3 regions of the Cohnella sp. GCM10012308 genome follow, and region 3 is predicted to be linked to each of the others. Evidence: riboswitches for the same ligand, from Rfam matches in the RefSeq annotation. Region 3 holds a riboswitch; each other region holds the start of a gene.

Region 1 (6,631 bases), on a different contig from region 3:
AGCTGGTCGAGCGCCGCCTTGTTCTTCACGCCGTGATAGCGCGCGCCGAACGCGACGTTCTCATAGATCGATTTGTGAAACGGGTTCGGCCGCTGCCACACCATCCCGATCTTCTGCCGAAGACGTACGACGTCCGTGCGCGGATCGCAAATATTGTGACCGCCGATCCAGATCTCGCCCTTGATCGAAGCGCCGGGAATCAGGTCGTTCATCCGGTTGAGCGACCGCAGGAACGTCGACTTGCCGCAGCCCGAAGGGCCGATCAACGCAATGACCTCACGGTCGGGGAATGCCATGCTGACCTGCTTGATCGCCTGCTTTTCTCCATAGAAGACGGACAGGTCTTTCGTGTAAAAAGCGGGCGGCGGCGCAGCTTCCGTACGCGCTGTCCCGCTCGCTTCGGGCTCGGACGGCGCCGTCTTCGGCTTATGGGCAGGCACGGCCGGCGCGGGAGCCGCCGAAGACTCGGGTTGCGCAGGCGGCGCGGAAGGCGCAGGCGGTGCAGGCGGCAAAGCGGTTCCCGCGCTTGCATGCTGCGGGATCGGCGCGCCGGCAGCCGGGCTTGATGCGCGTTCGGCTTCTGTCTTATCGGTCGCGATCGTACTCACGATGAATTCCTCCTTTAAGGTTCCGGGTGGTCGGACGAGACGGGGCTTAACGTCCCGCCGTCAGCTTGCGGTACAGCGCGCGGCCGAACCAGCGGGCGCCCAGATTGAAGAGCAGCACGGTGATAACGAGCACGGCCGATGCGCCTGCGGCGATCTGCGCGGCGTCCGGCGCGAGGCCTTCGCTGTTGACCTTCCAGATGTGCACGGCCAGCGTCTCTGCCGGTCGGAACGGATTGAGCGGCGACGTGTGGTGCAGCGGATTCCAGTCCGTGAAGTCGAGGCGCGGCGAGCTCATGCCGGCCGTGAACAGCAGCGCGGCTGCTTCGCCGAATACGCGGCCTGCGGCGAGAATCGTGCCCGTAACGATGGCGGGCAGCGAGATCGGCAGCATGACCGTCGTGATCGTGCGCCAGCGGGACAATCCAAGCGCAAGCCCGGCTTCTTTTTGCTCGCGCGGCACGGCTCGAAGCGCCTGCTCCGTGATCCGTACCATGAGCGGCAGGTTGAACACCGTCAGCGCGAGCGCGCCGGACATGAGCGACAGCCCAAGGCCGAAGCGGTTGACGATAACCAGGAGGCCGAACAAACCGACGACGATCGACGGGAAGGAAGACAGCACCTCGACGATCAGGCGGATGAACGCGGTCAGCCGGTTTTGCTTGGCGTATTCGCTCATATAGATGCCGGCTCCGAGGCCGAGCGGAACCGTGATGATCATCGTCAGCACGAGCAGGAACAGCGAGTTGAACAGCTGCGGACCGATACCGCCGCCTGCGCGGATCGACTCGGGCGCCGACGTGAGGAAGTGCCAGCTGATATGGCCGACGCCGCGGATGAGGAGATAGCCCAGCAGCGCGGCGAGCAGCGCGATGATCAAAAAGCCGATGCCGACGATGACGCCGGTCATGATGCGGTCTACGGACTTGGCCTTCATGCGTGCTTCACTCTCCTCTCCAGCAGTCGTACCACGAATACGAATAAGAATGTCATAATTAGCAAAATGAGCGCGAGACTCCACAGTGCGTTGTTGTGCAGCGAGCCGCTCGTCGTGTTGCCCATCGACAGCGTGATGATACTGGTCAGCGTCGCGGCGGATTGCGTCAGCGAGTGCGGGATATGCGGCGCGTTGCCGATAACCATCTGCACGGCCAGCGCTTCGCCGAATGCGCGTGCGATGCCCAGTACGACGCCGGTCAGGAGCGACGGCAGCGTCGTCGGAATGACAAGCCGCGAGATCGTCTGCCAGCGGGTGGCGCCGAGCGCATAGGAGCCTTCCTTAAGTCCGGCGGGCAAGCTGCGCAGCGCGTCCGTCGCGACGGTCGTGATCGTCGGCAGGATCATGACGGACAGCACGATTGCGCCTGCCAGAATACCGACGCCCTGACCGGGGAAAATATCGCGAAGGAACGGTACGATAACGCTCAGGCCGACGAAGCCGTAAACGACGGAGGGAACGCCGGCGAGCAGTTCAATCGCAGGCTGCAAAATATTTTTGCCGACTTTGGGCATCATTTCGGTCATAAAGATCGCGGCGCATATGCCGAGCGGAGCGGCAATAACGGCGGCCAGCAGCGAAGTTGCGAATGAGCCGAACAGAAACGGCAGCGCGCCGAAGCGCGGCGTGTCCGCTTCCGGCGACCATTTGAGGCCGCCGAGCATCTCGCCGACGCTTACGCCCTGGCTCGCGAACGGCGTCAAACCTCTCGAAGCGATGAAGTAGACGATCGAAAAAATGATTACGATCAGCATCAGCACGCAAAACATTACGTAACCTCTGCCGCGGAGTTCCTCGAGCTTGTGCTTCGGGAATTTGCCGCGTCCGTCCTTCGCGATGGCATCCGCCGCTTGGCGGGTTTGGGTCATGTTCATGCGAGCCTCTCCTTAACGTGGCAAGAGAGGCGCCCGTTTTCAGGTCCGCCTCTGCCGGCTATTCTTGTAAGTTATTAAATTACTTGTTGGTTACGTTGCCTTGCACGTCGCGCGTAACCTTCATGTCGCTAACCGGGATGTAGCCCAGATCCTTAACGTCGGTGCCTTGGATATCGTCGCTCAGCATGTAATCGAGGAACGCCTTCAGTGCGCCGTCTGGCTCGCCCTTCGTGTACATGTGTTCGTAAGCCCAAACCGGATAAGTGCCGGACGCTACGTTTTCGGCCGTCGGCTCTACGCCTTCATACTTCAGCGCTTGAATCGTGTCGTCGAGGTAGGAAAGTGCCAGATAGCCGATTGCGCCAGGCGTTTCGGAGATCAGCTTGCGAACCGTGCCGGACGCGTCTTCCGTGATCGAATCAGGCAGGTCTTCCGATTTCGCGCCGAGCGCGAAGTTTTCGAAAGTTGCGCGGGTACCGGAGCTTGCAGGGCGGTTGACGAGGACGATCTTTTCATCCTTGCCGCCAACGTCCTTCCAGTTCGTTACTTTGTTGGTGAAGATGTCAACCAGTTGCGCCTTCGTCAGGTTGTCCACGCCGACATCTTTGTTGGCGACGGCTGCGATCGATACGACTGCGACTTGGTGATCGACGAGTTCCTTAGCCTTGTCCGCGTCGGCGTCCTTCAGCTTCTCTTCTGCGAATACGTCCGAGTTGCCGATTTGTACGGTTCCTTCGGATACTTGGGACAGGCCGGCGCCGCTGCCGCCTCCGTTGACGGTGATCGTGACGTCCTTGTTCAGGTCCATGAACTTCTTAGAAGCTTGATCGACAAGCGGCTGAAGCGCGGTCGAGCCCGCTGCGCTGAACGCGCCGCTGATGGCTGCGCTGGCAGGCGCGCTGGAGGATGCGCCGTTGTTGCTTGCGTTATTGGAATTGTCGTTTTTGCCGCAGGCAGCGAGCGAGATGCCAAGCGCGAGCGTCGTCAGTACGAGCAGAGATTTTTTCAAGAGATAGAGCCCCTTTCAAATTGTGTTTATATTGTTTGCTCTCAAGCACATCTCTGATTCTAGCGACCAATCGTCAATGTTGTATTCGGGTATTGTTAACGCAATGTAAAAAATGTCGAACGTTAATATTTTTCTTCCGGAGATTCGTTCATCTGCGCTGCGAGCTTGGCGACTTGCGCAGCAATCTGCTCCGACATGACCGACGCTTCGCGCGATGCGGCCGCGAGATGCTCCGTGCCTTTTGCGTTTTCGGAGCTGCGCGTCCACAGCCGGTTAAACGTGTCCTCCGTTTTGTGAACTTGCAGCATTCCGCGATCGGCTCCTTCCTTGCCTTCGCGTACATGCGCGGCGGCGGCGGCGGCGGAAGCCGCCATCCCGCTCAGTTGCTCGTGGATCTGGCTGGCCTGGGACTTGGTCTGGTCGGCGAGCTGGCGTACTTCCTGCGCGACGACGGAAAATCCGAGACCGTGCGAGCCTGCCCTGGCCGCTTCGATCTGCGCGTTGATCGCGAGCAGGTTGCACTGATCCGCCAGCTGCGCGATGATTTTGGCGATGCCGACGGTGTCCGATACTCTGGCGAGCAGCTCGTCCACCGAGCTGGCCTGGCGGTCCGCCGTCTCCGTCCACAGGCGGAACAGTCCCAGCATCTGAGTCAAATCCTGCTGTCCGTGCTCGGCCAGCTCCGCAATCTCTAAGCTGCCGGTGCGGGATACCGACGCTTCGCCGGCAAGACGGTCGACCGATCCCCGAATGTCGCGCAGCATCCGTTCGGCTCCGCGTACGGTCGACATCTGGCGTCCGGCAAGCTCGCGCCGCAGCAGCCTCGAGAGCTGCAGCATGTCGCTTACCGTTAGGACGCCTGTAAAGGCACCTCCGCTCGTCATCATCACCGCATCGTAAATCCGCTCCTCGTCCCGCGACATGGCGCGGTCGATCAGCTCCTGCGGCGACAGGTCGGTCTCGGCGATCATCGCCTTGCTATCCATCAGCTTGGTTACGGGCTTGTCCGCGAACAGCGGCATGCCGTACAGCGAGCCGATCAATTTAAAGAAGCGATGACGCATGACGATGCCTGCCGGTTCGCCCGTCGTCTTCACGACAGCGACGCACTCGAGCTCATGGCGCCTGCGGAATAGCTCGGCCATCTCGCCGCAAGTCTGCTCCGGCGACACCTGCGGGCAGGAACGAATCCACTCCGCAAGCACGACGGACGGGTAATGCTTGGCGAATTCGACCGGCTCGACTTTTTGAACCGGCACGATTTCGGAAAGCTGCGTGCTTCGTTCTTCCGTTTTTAAGCGGGGCGCCTCTTCGGCAGCCCGGGATTTCGTCTTTTCTAATAGAAGCAAACTCATGCTCCCAGCCCCTTATCCGCTGATCTTGACCCGCTCAGTTTATCAGCGGCTTGTCAACACGGCGTTAGAAGAACAATGGAGAAATGTAAATTATCCCTTTTTTAATGAACTTCGTGATGACAGCGAATTCATTTTGAATGATACCGCATACATCGATTAACCAAACTTGACAGCCTTTGGATGGACCTTTAACATGGATGTAAGCTTAGTTTCCGGCACGGCCGGAGAGCGGGGGAACCACGTTTTGGGGCGAATCGAGACAGGATCGCAGGAGATCCGGTCAGTAGGGTACCATCTTACCCGAGTCCGTCAGCTAACCTCGTCAGCGTTTGAAGATGGGTCCATTAGATTTTCTAAATTTCATTTAGAATCCGCGGCCCTTCAGGTTTGAAGGGTCTTTTTATTTTCTGCCAGCGGCCCATCGCCGGCGTCCCCCCTCTCGCCGTTGTTCGGAAGAGCAGAATAACTTCATGGAGGGATTTGAAAACCTATGACTATCGCATCGCGAACAAAGGCTGTTATTTTCGATTTTGACGGTACGATCCTCGACACCGAGACTGCATGGTACGAAGCTTTTAAGTCCGCATACCGGGAGTACGAGGTGGACTTGTCCCTGGACATGTACGCCGGCTGCATCGGCACGAGCCTTCACAAGTTTAACCCCTATGAATATCTGATCACCGATCTCAAGCTGCCGATCGACCCGGATTTATTCCGCGAGTCGGTGCACGAGCTGCACGGCAAGCTGATGGAACGCGAAGAAATGCGACCCGGCGTTCTTCATTTCCTCAATAGCGCGAAGGCGGCCGGACTCAAGATCGGTCTTGCCTCGAGCTCTCGCAGGGAATGGGTCGAGACCCATCTCAAGAAGCTGGGCATCTACGACTACTTCGATTGCATCCGCACGGCCGACGACGTCAGCGAAGTGAAGCCGAGCCCCGAGCTTTATTCGCAAGCTCTGCGTGCGCTCGGCGTGTCCGCCCTCGAGGCGATCGCGATCGAAGACTCGCCTAACGGCGCCAAAGCCGCCGAAGCCGCGGGCATTCGCTGCATCGTAACGCCTAATCCGTTGACCGAGCGTCTTGAATTCGGCGGCTGCCTGCGCCGGGTCGAATCGCTGTTGGAGCTGGATTTTCATCGAATCGTCAACGAGGCGGTTGCCGGCTGACCCCTTATATTTTCGCAATATTCTTACTATTTAATTCAAAAAATGATAAAGGGGAGAGGTCATTTGAGTGTTCGCTATGAAATTGTCGCTGCAAGGCATACTGAAAGGACATCCGCAAGAGCCTATCCGCGTCCGCGCAATCAAAAGCCGTTGGCCGTGCACTTCGGTGCCGGCAACATCGGCCGGGGATTCATCGGCATGCAGCTGTCAAAGTCGGGCTACGAGGTGTGCTTCGTCGCCCGCAACGAGACGCAGATTGCCCGCCTGAAGCAGCAACAGCAATATACAGTGACTTATGCGGACGAATCCGAACAGACCGAAGTGGTTCGCAACGTTACCGCCGTTCACATCAAGAATGGCGAGGAAGTCAAGCGCCGTATTCTCAACGCGGATATTTTAACCACCGCCGTAGGCGCCGCTTCGCTGCCGGCGATCGCCGCGACGATCGCCGCAGGCTTGGAGCTAAGATTGGCGACGCACAGCCATCCGCTGTATATTATCGCATGCGAAAATGCGGTCAGAGGAAGTACGCAGCTTAAAAAGCACATTTACGAAAAATTGTCCGCGGAAGGCCGCGCCCGCGCAGACCGCAGCGTTATCTTCCCCGATTCCATGATCGACC
Region 2 (6,631 bases), on a different contig from region 3:
AATCCGAGTGTCGTCTCTGTCCAGAAGGACTGTGGCCAAGCGAATATCGTTTATCTAACGTTGGACCGGACGCTCCAGCCGAGCACCGTTTATAAAGTTACCGTGAGCAAGGTAAAGTCGGCGGGCGGCAGGAGCGTCCGGCCGGACCTGACGTCCGCATACACCTATACGAAGGATACAGAGCCGCCTACGCTCAAGACAGCCAGCGTAAGCGGGGCCAAGCTGACGCTGACCTTTGACGAATACGTGGGCATGCAGGCTCCGATCCTGTCCGGTTCATACCTTGGACTGGCGGTCAAACTGAACGGCGAGGCGGTGTCGGTCACGCGCGCGGTCGCCAAGGGCAGGCATATGGAGCTGTGGCTGGGACGTGCCGCGACCTCAGGGGATACGGTTACGTTCAGCTATCAGCCGGACGCAAGCTCGACCGCCATCTACGACGATGCGGGCAACCGTGCTGCCGCGATCGGCTGGAGCGCCGTGGTCAACCGTTCTAAAGCGCAGTCGGCATTCGCCTCGGCCGCCGGCTGGGCGCGTCTGCCCTGGCAGGCTGCGCAGGCGACCGGACAGCCCGGCACGCACGCGCTGTATCTGATCCCGAGCGGCGCGAACAATCGAAGCATCGTTTCCTTTGATCCGGCCGCCGGGCGAATGGAGACGGCAGATCTGTCCGCAGCGCCGGTGCGTCTGTACGCGACAGCGGACTATGTGTACGCAGCGCTGATGAAAGGAGACGGAACGGGCCGGATCGTCGTGCTGGATGCGAACAATCTATCGCAGATAGCTGCGTTCGATACGGCGGACGAGCCGTACGATCTGGCCGTGGCGACGGCGGGCGAGATCTACGTGCTCGGCCGCGCGGCCGGAGGTCAGCATCTGACTGCGTACGATCAAGCCGGAACGATCCGCGCCCGTGCCGATATGACGAGCGCGCAGGGCCTTGCGCTATCGCCGGGGCGGCAGCGGCTCTATACGATCGTAGACGGTACAAAGCTCCGCGCCTATTCGACGATTGCTTCGCGTTTGCTGGAAACGGACGACGAAACGGCCGTTCCGGATTTTCATTGGCCATACGTACATGAAGGATCGCCTGATCGGCTCTGGGTATCTCCGGACGAGACGTATGTGTTTTCCGGTTCGGGACTCTATTACAAGTCGGGCAGCGCAGGAGACAGGCTGCAATCGGGCGGAGAGCTCGGCGACGGCGTAGACGATATTCTGTTCGGCCCGTTCGATGAAAAAGATCAACGGCAATCGATGACCGTGCGGTCCGGCAACACGATTGGCAGCGCGTCATACAAGTTAGGCCCTAACGGTTCTTCCCCTTCTTCCGGCATGTTTTCTGGATTGGCAGCCGGGACGCTGGCGCTGGCCCAGAGCGCGAAGGAAGGCGTGTTCACGCTGGTCGCGACAAGCGCCGGCGCGACAACGATTACGACGTACGGTGACTACGAAGGCGTCGGCTTCAGTCCGATCGTTTCGGTCTCCTCGCCGCTGAATGTTTGCCCGATCGTCGTGGATACGAACACAGGCAACCCAGGCACCGGCAACCCGGGTACGGGTTCGCCAGGCACCGGCACACCAGGCACCGGCACACCAGGAACAGGCACTCCAAGTACCGGCGCATCCGGTGGAGGCGCGCCTGCCGAAGATGCCGACGATGAGACGAATGTTCAAGACGGAACGATCAAGCTCTCCGGCACCGACCTGAAGTCGTCGCAGGAAGCCGGCGCCGACGGACGCTCGATCTCCATCGTCGAGCCCGACGCCGACAAGCTGAAGCAAGCGCTCAAGCTGGCGGGCGAGCAGTCGGCATCTGCCGGCACGGCGCTCAAGCTCGTCCTGGCTGTCGGCGCAGGCGGAGACGGCGTCAAGGTGCGGCTGCCGTCCGCGGCGCTCGCGGCCGCGTCGGTCCAATCCTCGGGCTTGACGCTCGTCGTACAGACTGACAAAGTCTCGTACGAGATTCCCGTCAAGCTGCTTGGCGGCTCGCTCCTGGCGCAAGCGTGGGGGACGGCGTCAGTCCCCGACGACCTGCAGCTCGAGTTCGGCGTCGTCAAGTCAGCGCAATCGGAGCAGGCGAAGTCGCAGCAACTGCTGCGAACGGACGGCTATGCAGCCTTGTCCGGCTTCCTCGACTTCACGATCGAGCTGGCTTCCGGCGAAAAGAAAAAAGAGCTGAAAAACTTTAACGGCATTTATGTCACCAAACGGGTAAGCATCGAAGCTCCCAAGACGGCAGGGGAAGTAACTGCGCTGACCTTGGACACCGTAACCGGTCAACTCGTATTCGTCCCTGCGGCGATCACCGTTTCCGAGGGCCGGTTGACTGCAGCGATCCGGACACCGCACAACAGCATGTACGTGCTGGCGCAGGCAGCCAAGTCGTTCGCGGACATCGCGGCCCACCCGGATCGTGCCGCGATCGAGAAAATGGCGTCCAGGAAGCTCGTGCTCGGCGCCGGATCGGGACAGTTCCAGCCGGACCGGACGGTGACGAGAGCCGAGTTCGCCGCCCTGCTCGCGAGAGCGCTCGGTCTGCAGACGCTGCCCGCAGCGTCCTCGTTCGCCGATGTCAAGGCCGGCGCCTGGTACGGCGCGCCGGTGACGACGGCAGTGAGCGCAGGGCTGATCTCGGGCTACGGCAACGGGAGCTTCGGTCCGGGCGGCGTCATCAAACGCCAGGAGATGGCGGTCATGCTGGGCAGAGCGATCGCTTATGCGGGCGGATTGCCGAAAATGGCGGGGCAGGCAGGCTCCGGCGCTTCTGTCGATGCGGCGAAGATTCCTGCCTGGGCCGCCGCCGACGCGCAGGCACTGCTCGCTGCCGGCATCATGCTGAGCAGGGCGGACGGCTCATTCGCGCCTGCCGCGCCGGTCACCAGGGCCGAAGCCACCGTATCGCTCATGCGCATGCTGGAGAAGCTGCAGCTCATTTAAAATGGATGCATAGAAATAAGCCTCGTCCTCGCTTTTAACGGGAGGCGGGGTTATTTTTTTGATTCGCTTTTAAAATGCTCGGGCATCCGGAGACGGCAGAAACCTCAATAAATCGCGCGCGAATGTGCGCGGCCGCGATAATGCAAGAGCCGCATGAATGTAACCGTTCTCTTAGCATGCTAACCGCCCGCCGTGCTGTTTCATCCCCTTCGGCGGCAGTTTACATGGAGATGGAACGTAACGTATGATTCATTTCGTGATTCAACATCCTAATCGCTGAATCCCGCAGATGCGGGAACGGGGGAACCAACCGGGCGCCGCACATGCGTCCAGGGGTGAATCGCTTGGCTATGCCAGGCGTAGGGCTGCTTGCCGAGTCCGAATCCGACAGCTAACCTCGCAAGCGTCCGGAAGAGGAGCCTGCGCCGCTATTCGCTTAAGAATAAGCTGCGGGAGATCCTTTCCTGCGGCTTTTTTTTGATGCCCGTCAGCGGTGCCGGCACAACAAAGGAGATAACCCCATGGTCAGCAAAGTTAAACGGCTTCTGATCGGCCGGCCGATGAAAAGCGCGGAGATCGAGGGCGCCAAGCTTGGCAAATTCAAGGCGCTAGCCGTCTTGTCGTCCGATGCGCTGTCTTCCGTGGCGTACGGCACGGAGCAGATTCTGATCGTCCTCATGGCGGCAGGCTTCGCGGCCGTCTGGTATTCGGTGCCGATCTCGCTGGCGGTGCTCGGCCTTTTATTTATTCTCATCCTGTCTTATCGCCAGACCATCTATGCCTATCCGGCCGGCGGCGGCGCCTACATCGTGGCCAAGGACAATCTCGGCGTCTCGACGGGACTTCTGGCCGGCGGCTCGCTGCTGGTCGACTATATATTGACCGTCGCGGTCAGCTCGTCCGCCGGGACGGACGCGATCACGTCGGCTTTTCCTTCGCTGCACGAACACCGCGTCCTGATCGCGCTCGTCATCATCCTCATTCTGACCGTCATGAACCTCCGCGGCTTGACCGAGTCCGCCTCCGTGCTCGCGACGCCGATCTACTTATTCGTCGTAGCGATCTTCGTGCTCATCGCTGTCGGCATCGTCAAGTACGCAACGGGAGGCGCGCCCGCTCACGTGCCGGAGTTCGGCGCCGCCGTGTCTAACGTCAGCCTCTTCCTGCTCCTCAAGGCATTCAGCTCGGGCTGCTCCGCGCTCACGGGCGTCGAAGCGGTGTCCAACGCCATTCCCAACTTCAAAAAGCCGGCCGAGCGCAACGCCGCCGCCACGCTGATCATGATGGGCACGATTCTGGGCGCGATGTTTATCGGCATCAGCCTGCTCGCTTATTGGTACGGCGTGGCGCCGGACGAGAAGCAGACGGTCGTCTCGCAAATCGCCGAATCGACCTTCGGGCGGGGCACGGTCTACTACGTGATCCAGGCGCTAACCGCGCTGATTCTCGTGCTGGCTGCGAATACGGCGTATTCCGCGTTCCCGCTGCTGGCGTTCATGCTGGCCAAGGACAAATACATGCCGCACGCCTTCATGGTTCGCGGCGATCGGCTCGGTTACTCCAACGGCATCATTTTTCTCGGCGTCTTCTCTGCGCTGCTGGTCATTATTTTCCACGGCAACACCGAGAACCTGATCCCGCTGTACGCGGTCGGCGTCTTCATCCCGTTCACGCTGTCGCAGCTCGGCATGATGGTGCGCTGGATCCGGCTCCGCCCGCAAGGCTGGGTGACGCGTCTGATCGTCAATACGATCGGCATGCTGACGACGCTGAGCATTACGCTCATCTTCATTTTCACCAAGTTCACGCATGTGTGGATGGTGTTCGTGTTCCTGCCGGTCGTCATGTGGACGTTCTTCGCCATCGCGCGCCACTACCGGAATACCGCCGACGAGCTGCGCATCGACCCGGCCAAGGAGAAGCCGTGCATCAAGGGCAGCACGATCGTCGTACCTGTCGCGGGGGTCACCCGCGTCGTCATGAATTCGCTCAGTTACGCCAAGTCGCTGACCGACAACGTAGTCGCCGTCTATGTCGGCTTCGACGACGAGGAGATCGAGCGCATGGAAAAAAGATGGGCCGACTGGGATCCCGGCGTCCGGCTTATCACGCTTAGATCAAGCTATCGCAGCATTATTCGCCCGATCATGAAGTTCATCGATACGATCGAGTGGAAAACCGCCGAGACCGATCATATCACCGTCCTCATCCCGCAGTTCATCGCCAAGCACTGGTGGCAGCACATTTTGCACAATCAGTCGAGTCTGCTGCTTCGCGCTTACCTTTACAATCAGAAGGACGTCATCATCGCGACCGTGCCTTACCATTTGCGTCGATAACGTTCTTCGGGCAATCGATCCGTCTCGTCCGCAGTTTTGCGGGCGAGGCTTTTTGCGTTCCCGGCCATGACAAATCCAGCAAGATAACGATGTGCCGCATCGTTATTCCGTAAGTGCAAGCCGGTTTTCGGCTAATAAGAATGTGCCGCATCGTTAACGCACAAGTCTCGTCGCCTCGCCCAACGCCGGCATGCGTTTCTCCGACCCTCCGCGCCCATGAATCGTAGTTCCGCACACATATCCCATAGGAATGTACATCGTCGGACTTGTGTGTAAGCGCTTATAATTTAAAGGAAGCATCATCCATATTCGGGAGGAGGAGGTTCGCAGCACGGTGAGCTTTTGTCGGGCGCCGCTGATCAGCCGCTCAAGTCGGAAGGGACCGAAAATTCGAGTTATCCATTTAAAAGGAGGCAGATGATGTTTATGCAACTGCATACGGGGAAACGGAAGCCGTGGACGGCTTCTTTGCTGGCTCTCGCGCTGATGGCCGGACTGCTCGCCAACCTGGCCGGGCTTCAGGCGTCCAAGGCCTATGCGGACGGCCCGAATCTGGCGGCGAACAAACCTGTGACCGCGAGCTCATACGCGGATGTGTACCAAGCGGGCAATGCCGTGGACGGCAACGCCGGCACCTACTGGGAGAGCGCGAACAATGCGTTTCCGCAATGGATCCGGGTTGACCTGGGAGCAGCCTCCTCGGTTAATCAGGTCGTGCTGAAGCTGCCGTCCGGATGGGGAACGCGCTCGCAAACTTTGTCCGTGCAGGGCAGTCTGAACGACTCCACGTACAGCACGCTCGCGTCGTCCGCTTCGTATTCGTTTAACCCGGCCACCGGCAATGCGGTGACGATCAGCTTCACCGCCGCCAGCGCGCGCTACGTCAAGGTCAACCTCACGGCCAACAGCGCCTGGCCGGCCGGTCAGTTATCCGAGTTCGAGGTGTACGGAACCGTCGCGCCGCCAGCCAACAATGTGTATGAAGCCGAAGCGGCCGCGCTGTCCGGCGGAGCCAAAGTGAACACGGACCACCCCGGCTATACGGGGACGGGATTCGTGGACGGCTATTGGACGCAGGGCGCACAGACGCAGTTCACCGTCAATGCCGCAGCCGCCGGCAACTACGCGGTCGCGCTCAAGTACGGCAACGCGAACGGCGCGGCCAGAACGCTGAGCGTCTACGTAAACGGCGCCAAGATCAAACAGACGACGCTCGCCAATCTTGCCAACTGGGACACGTGGGGATCGCAATCCGAGACGTTTGCGTTAAACGCGGGCAGCAACACGATCGCCTATAAGTACGATGCGACCGATTCCGCCAACGTCAACCTGGACCAGATCTCGCTGACGGC
Region 3 (6,631 bases):
TCGGGCGACTCGCTGTCCTACGCGACCGCCATTCAGATGAAGGCGACGGCCTACTCCGCCGCCATCGAAGAAAATGCCTGGGGGCCCGTCGATTATTTCGGCAACGCGCTGAAGCTGGGCACGATCGCGGTCGATCCCAAGGTGATCCCGCTCGGCACCAAGGTGTACATCACGGGCTACAACGCCGACGGATTGCCCGTCGGCGGCATGTTCGCCGTCGCGCGCGACACGGGCAGCGCTATCAAGAGCAACCGCATCGACATCTTCGTGCCCGGATCCCGGGACAAAGCAAGCAATTTTGGCATTCAATACGTCAATCTGTACGTGCTTAATTAGTCCGGATGCGCCCGAGACCGCAGCCGCCTTTGCAAAAGGCGATTGCGGTGTTTTTTTGCGCGTCGGCCTGCGGCAGCGCTTGGACCGGCTCTTTCGCATCGACCTGAGGCAGCACTTAGATCGGCTCTTTTGCATCGACCTGAGGCAGCACTTGGATCGGCTCCTTTGCGCGTCGGCCTCCGGCTGCCTTCAAGCCCGCTTCGGTCTGCGCTCCGGGATGTGCAGCAGCTCCGGCACGGTGACCAGCTCGTAGCCTTTGGCGCGAAGCTGGTCGATGAGCTTCGGCAGGGCGTTCACCGTGCCGAACAAGTTCTGTCCGGTTCCGCCGCCCGCATGCATGAGCACGATCGACCCCGAGTGCAGCCCCTTGATCGCGTTGCGCAGCACGACGCCGGCGGGAATCTGGCGCCAATCCTGGGAGTCGACGTCCCAATTGATCACCGTGTACCCCCGGGACTTGGCCCACTCCAGCTGGGCGGGCCGGATGTCGCCGTATGGCGGCCGGATCATCGTCGGCTCGAATCCGACGGTCGTCCGGATCGTCGTTCCCGTCCGCTCGATCTCCCGCTTGACCTGCCCAAGGCTAAGCTTGGGAAGCTCCGGATGCGAGTAGGTATGATTGCCTACCGCATGGCCTTCGTTCACGATTCTTCTCAGCAGTCCGGGGTGCTTGGCCGCCCGGCTCCCCACGACAAAAAAAGTGGCGCGGACCCGCTTGCGCTTCAGCACGTTCAGCACGAGCGGCGTATACCGCGGGTCCGGCACGTCGTCGAAGGTGAGCGCTACGCGCCGCCCGCCCGAAGAAGAGGCGCGCAGCACGAATACGCCCCTGTACCGGCGCTGCAGGTCAGACCAGCTCACGGGCGCAGACGCCGGCTTGCGCCCCTTGGACGCGAAAGCGGCCACGGCGGGCGCCTGTCCCGCATTGCCGGCGCCATTCGCTTCGGCCGGCACAAGCGCCGTGCCCGCAAGCATCAGGCCGACCGTCAGAGCGGCCAGCCACCGACTCCATTTTTCTCGATGCAGCATGATCTCCATCCACTCCCGTCGCATAGGCGGCACTGCCGTTAGCGTGAGCGAATGAAGCCCATATCATACCTTTCCCGCCTTTATTGGCCGATCGCGTCCTGAAACGCCTCGATCTGCTCGTTCGTGCCGATTACGACCATGACGTCGCCTTCGGCCAGCGTATCGGTAGCCGTCGGCGCTACGATCATCCCCTTCGGCTTGTTGAGCGCGACGATGCTGCAGCCGTAACGGCCGCGGGGATTGGTCTCCTCGATCGATTTGCCTGCGAGGCAGGCCGGCACGCCCAGCTCCGCGATCGTATATTTGTCCGACAGCTCGATGTAATCGAGCAGGTTGGGCGACACGAGCTGATGCGCGACGCGGATGCCCATGTCCCGCTCCGGATAGATGATGCGGTCTACGTCCATCCGCTCGAGTACGCGCCCGTGCAGCTCGGACACCGCCTTGGCGACAACCTTCTTGACGCCCAATTCCTTGAGCAGGATGGCCGCCAGAATGCTCGCCTGCACGTCGTCCCCGATCGCGACGACGCCGCAGTCGAAGTTGCGGGCCCCGATCGAACGCAGCGTGTCCTCGTCCGTCGCGTCCGCGATGACCGCATGCGTCAGGATACCGCTCATCTCCTGCACCTTTTCCTCGTCCCGGTCGACGCCGAGCACCTCGTACCCCAGCTCGATCAGTTCCTTGCCGATGCTTGCCCCGAACCGTCCGAGGCCGATGATTACGAATTGGTTCATTTTCATGGTGGCACGTCTCTTTCGTTATCCGATGATGATCTTGCCTTCCGCTTCCCTGTAAAGCACCTTATCCCGCTTCGGCACGAGCGCGTAGCCGATCGTGAGCGGCCCGAGCCTCCCCGCGAACATCATCAGCATGATGACGATCTTGCCGAACAAGCTCAAATCCGTCGTGAGTCCCATCGTCAGCCCGACCGTCCCGAAGGCGGACACGACCTCGAACAGGATCATGAGAAAATGATGGTCCTCCGTCGTCGACAGGATCATCGTCGCGCCCAGCACCAGCGCCAGCGCGAGCAAGGTCAGCGTCAACGCCTTGTAGACGCGTTCCTGCGCAAGCCTGTACCGGAACATGACGACGTCCTCCCGCCCGCGTATAATGGCCCATACCGCGCCAAGAAGCGCCGCGAACGTCGTCGTCTTGATGCCGCCGCCCGTCGAGCCCGGAGACGCGCCGATGAACATCAGGATAATGATGAAAAATTGCGTCGCCTGCCGCAAATCAGTCAAATTGAGCGTATTGATCCCGGCGGTACGGGGACTGACCGACTGCGTAAACGCAGATAAAATTTTAGTACCCGTTTTTAACGGTCCCATCGTGCCGGGATTCGAGTATTCGAAAGCGAATATGACGATCGCTCCGAACAGAATCAGCGATCCCGACATGCTCAGGACCACCTTGGAATGCAGGGACAGCCTGCGACCGCCCCGGAGGTCCGTCAAGTCCGAGAGCACCACGAAGCCGAGCCCCCCCGTCACGATCAGCGCCATCGCGATCAGGTTGACCCAGGGATCGCCCGCATAAACAGTGAGGCTGCGGAAGCCACCCATCAGGTCGAACCCCGCATTGTTGAAAAAGGATACCGCGTGGAAGATCCCGTAGTATAACGCCTTCCCCGGACTCATATCTCTAAGAAAGCAGGCCATGAACAGCAGGGCGCCCACGGCTTCGATCGACAGCGCGTACAGCACGACGCGGCGGACGAGCCGTACGATGCCCTCGATGCTGCTTTGATTGAGCGCTTCCTGGAGAATCAGCCGTTCCTTGAGCGAGATGCGCCGCTTCAGGAAAATCGCGAACAACGTCGCCATGGACATGAAGCCGAGACCGCCGATCTGGATCATGGCCAGGATGACGATCTGACCGAACATCGAGTAGTGGTCGTGGGTGTCGACGACGACCAGGCCGGTGACGCAGGTCGCGGAAGTCGCCGTGAATAGCGCGTCTATATAGCGTGTCTGCGCGCCGACGCTCGAAGCGGCGGGCAGCTGCAGCAGGAAGGAGCCCAGGCCGATGATGAAGGCAAAGCCGAGCGCCAGCGTCCGCGGAGGAGAGGCGACCAGCCAAGCGTACATTTTTTTGTGCAAGCGTCTCCCCTCCTTACCATGGTTTTACCCGATAATGATGCGGCCCTCTGCCTCGCGGTACAGCGTGCGTCCGGACTTGGTGCCCAGCGCGTACGTCATCGTCAGCGGACCGAGACGCCCGATGAACATGAGGACGATAATGAGTATCTGGCCGAAGGCAGTCAAGTCCCCGGTGATCCCGGCGGACAATCCGACCGTCGCATAGGCGGACATGACCTCGAAAAGAATGAGCAGGAACGCCTGCTTCTCGGTAATCGAGAGGATCATGACGGACGTGATGACGATGGCCAGCGACAGCATCGTGACCGTGATGGCGCGGTTGACCTTGGCCCGCTCGATGCGCAGTCCGAGCAGCACGACGTCGGTACGGCCGCGAAGCATCGCCCAGACGGCGGCCGCGAGCACCGCGAACGCCGTCGTCTTGATGCCGCCGCCGGTGGAGCCGGGCGAGGCGCCGACGAACATGAGCAGCACCATCGCAAACTGCGTCGCGTCCCGCAGGGAGCCGATGTCGACGGTACTGACGCCGGCGGAACGGGTGGATACGGACTGCAGCGCGGCCGCGAGCAGCTTGTCTCCGAAGGATAAAGGCCCGAACGTGAGCTCGTTCGTATACTCGAAGATCAGGATCGTGACCGTGCCGAGCACGATGAGGAACGCCGATACCCAGAGCACGACTTTGGAATGATAGGACAGCTTGCGGCGCGTCGGCAGCTCGACCAGGTCGGAGAGGACGACAAAGCCTACGCCGCCGAGCACGACGAGCACGATCGAGAGCAGGTTCATATAAGGATCTCCGACATACCCGGCCATGCTGCGGAAGTTGCCGAACAGGTCGAAGCCGCCGTTATTGAAAAAAGAAACGCTGTGAAATACGCCGTAATAGAGCGCCTGCCGGAAATGCATCTCGTGCATGAACCGGAAGGTAAACAGCAGTGCGCCGACCGCCTCGATGCAAAGCGCATAGATAAGGACGCGCTTCACCAGCCGGACGATGCCTTCGAGACTGCCCTGGTTCATCGCTTCCTGCAGCACGAGACGGTCCTTGAGCGAGAGGCGTCGTCCGGCGAAAAACGCGAACAGCGTCCCCATCGTCATGAAGCCGAGGCCGCCGAGCTGTACGAGCACGAGCATGACCCAACGGCCGAAGACGGAGAAGTAGGCGATCGTATCGAGCCGCATCAGACCCGTCACGCAGGTCGCGGAGCTGGAGACGAAAAAAGCTTCTAGCCAAGGCGTCGGCTCGCCGGACACCGTGGAGATCGGGAGCCTGAGCAGCAGCGCGCCGACCGCGATAATGACGGCGAAGCCGATCGTCAGCACCCGAGGCGGGGAAGCATATAGCCAGCCGATGATTTTTTTAAGCAAAGTACGATTCACCTCATGTCGGCAAACGGTTGAAAAAGCGCGCAAAAAAAGACACTGGAGCTCCAGTGCCTTGGCGCACGGCGATCCTGTCTGGCAGCCTACGAGGTTAGCTGACGGGTTCGGGCCAGATCAGGCTGCCCTATCCGGCGCTTGACGCGCGCGGAATTCACCCCGGAAAAGCTTAAGTGGTTCCCCCGTTTTCTTTGCGGAAATTCGGCTGGGTAGTATGATGAAGACACGATGGTTCGGTTTCCATAAAAAACATTACACCGCATTATAGTCTGTCCGATAGGTACGCACAACAGCAGAAATGCGAAAAATCGCCTTGTATGAGGATATACGGACGTTATTAGGCCGTGTAACAGCTTTTTTACGGGGATTCTAACTCTTTCTCTTGTTTTGGCTTCAATTCCTATCGATAATAAGCGGAAGGACCAGCTATTGCGGATAAAAAGACGATGTATACGCTTTTTCAGATCAATTCGGAATCGGAGTGGATAATTTGAGATCATCCAAATGGGCTGTCGCCGCGGGAATCGGCCTTCTTATCTTCCTATTCATGCAAGTATTGCCTGCGATCGCGCCGGCTATGAAAGGCGAATCGGCCGCGATCAGCCGCGGCGAGGCAAAGCGGATCGGCCTGGCTTACGCCTCGGCGCACTGGGGAATGGATCTTGGCGAAGGGTCCGACGCGACGATCACGCATGTAGGCGACGACCGCATGGCAGCCTATATGACCAAGCACAAGCTGACCGACGAATACGACCGCGACTGGGATGCGCGTTACCCGACGGACGTCTACGCGGTCGATATCCATGCGGCCGACGGCAGCGTCGACCGCGTATCCGTCCATATGGAATCGGGCGAGGTCGTCGGCTGGGCGCGTGTCGGCGATGCCTTGACCGATGCGGACAAAGCGGCCGCAAGCGACGCAGACGCGCGGACCGCAGAAGCGATCGCCTGGCTGAAGACGCAGCCCGACTACGACGCATCGGCCTGGGAGCCTACCGGCAGCCTGACGCAAGGCGGCTCGGTCATCCTGCAGAGCCGCAAGTCCGGCTTGTCGGACGCGCACGTGCAGCTGCTCGTAAAGCCAGACAAGGTGCTTACTTACCGGTACGCGCTGCCCCAGGCATTCGCGGACGAGCTTGCGCAGCAGCGCAAGATTGCCGATAAGCTATCGATGACGGGCTTCCTGCTGCCGCAGATCGTCATGTTCGTGCTTGCCGTTATTTATGCCGCGACCTGCCGGGGATGGACATCGTTCAAACGCGGGCTGTTCCTGTCGGCGGCTTTCTTCGTCATGTACGCAGGGTTCATGTTTAATCTGCGCCCCGGATTGCGTGCTTCGTCCGTCGACATGAACGCGATCGCTTCGGAGAGCAACGTGTCGGCGCTGCTCGTCACGAACGTCGTTATTCTTTTCATTCAAGCGCTGCTCACGTACTTCGCCGCCGTCGGCGGCGACGGCCTGTGGCGCTCGATGGGCCGCTCGCTGTGGCCGCGCTGGCAGGACGCGGACTACGGCAGCCAGGTCAAAACCGCCATGAAGCAGGGCTATATGCTCGCCGTGATCCTGCTTGCGGCGCAAACGATCGTGTTGACGGCGCTTGGCCTGCTGCTCGGCAGCTATTACGGTTCCGATCCGAGCCAATCCGCCTACAATATGTACGCGCCTTGGCTGCTGCCCTTGCTCGCTTGGTGCGCCGGCATCTCGGAGGAGATCCAGACGCGCTTTTTCGGCATCGGCCTCGTGCGCAAATGGCTCGGCGCGTTCGTCAGATCCAAGCGTG

The links. Region 3 has a riboswitch for cyclic di-AMP ahead of ACFOTD_RS15025 (TrkH family potassium uptake protein). Riboswitches for the same ligand answer to the same signal wherever they lie in the genome.
Region 1: it holds a riboswitch for cyclic di-AMP, as region 3 does, so the genes downstream of both, ACFOTD_RS24935 (HAD family hydrolase) here and ACFOTD_RS15025 (TrkH family potassium uptake protein) in region 3, are expected to answer to the same signal.
Region 2: it holds a riboswitch for cyclic di-AMP, as region 3 does, so the genes downstream of both, ACFOTD_RS11770 (APC family permease) here and ACFOTD_RS15025 (TrkH family potassium uptake protein) in region 3, are expected to answer to the same signal.

The regions. Positions count from the first base shown of each region.
Region 1 is NZ_JBHRYU010000028.1:79,066-85,696, reverse strand. Features, by position in the region: gene pstB (phosphate ABC transporter ATP-binding protein PstB) at 1-341, opposite strand, end outside; gene pstA (phosphate ABC transporter permease PstA) at 655-1,542, opposite strand; gene pstC (phosphate ABC transporter permease subunit PstC) at 1,539-2,471, opposite strand; gene ACFOTD_RS24945 (phosphate ABC transporter substrate-binding protein PstS family protein) at 2,557-3,486, opposite strand; gene ACFOTD_RS24940 (methyl-accepting chemotaxis protein) at 3,609-4,841, opposite strand; cyclic di-AMP (ydaO/yuaA leader) riboswitch at 5,034-5,185, shown strand; gene ACFOTD_RS24935 (HAD family hydrolase) at 5,332-6,009, shown strand; gene ACFOTD_RS24930 (mannitol-1-phosphate 5-dehydrogenase) at 6,166-6,631, shown strand, end outside.
Region 2 is NZ_JBHRYU010000008.1:20,758-27,388, forward strand. Features, by position in the region: gene ACFOTD_RS11765 (M4 family metallopeptidase) at 1-2,940, shown strand, start outside; cyclic di-AMP (ydaO/yuaA leader) riboswitch at 3,205-3,361, shown strand; gene ACFOTD_RS11770 (APC family permease) at 3,462-5,279, shown strand; gene ACFOTD_RS11775 (galactose-binding domain-containing protein) at 5,700-6,631, shown strand, end outside.
Region 3 is NZ_JBHRYU010000011.1:178,003-184,633, forward strand. Features, by position in the region: gene ACFOTD_RS15005 (3D domain-containing protein) at 1-336, shown strand, start outside; gene ACFOTD_RS15010 (polysaccharide deacetylase family protein) at 526-1,365, opposite strand; gene ACFOTD_RS15015 (potassium channel family protein) at 1,446-2,108, opposite strand; gene ACFOTD_RS15020 (TrkH family potassium uptake protein) at 2,127-3,458, opposite strand; gene ACFOTD_RS15025 (TrkH family potassium uptake protein) at 3,495-4,838, opposite strand; cyclic di-AMP (ydaO/yuaA leader) riboswitch at 4,920-5,067, opposite strand; gene ACFOTD_RS15030 (hypothetical protein) at 5,341-6,631, shown strand, end outside.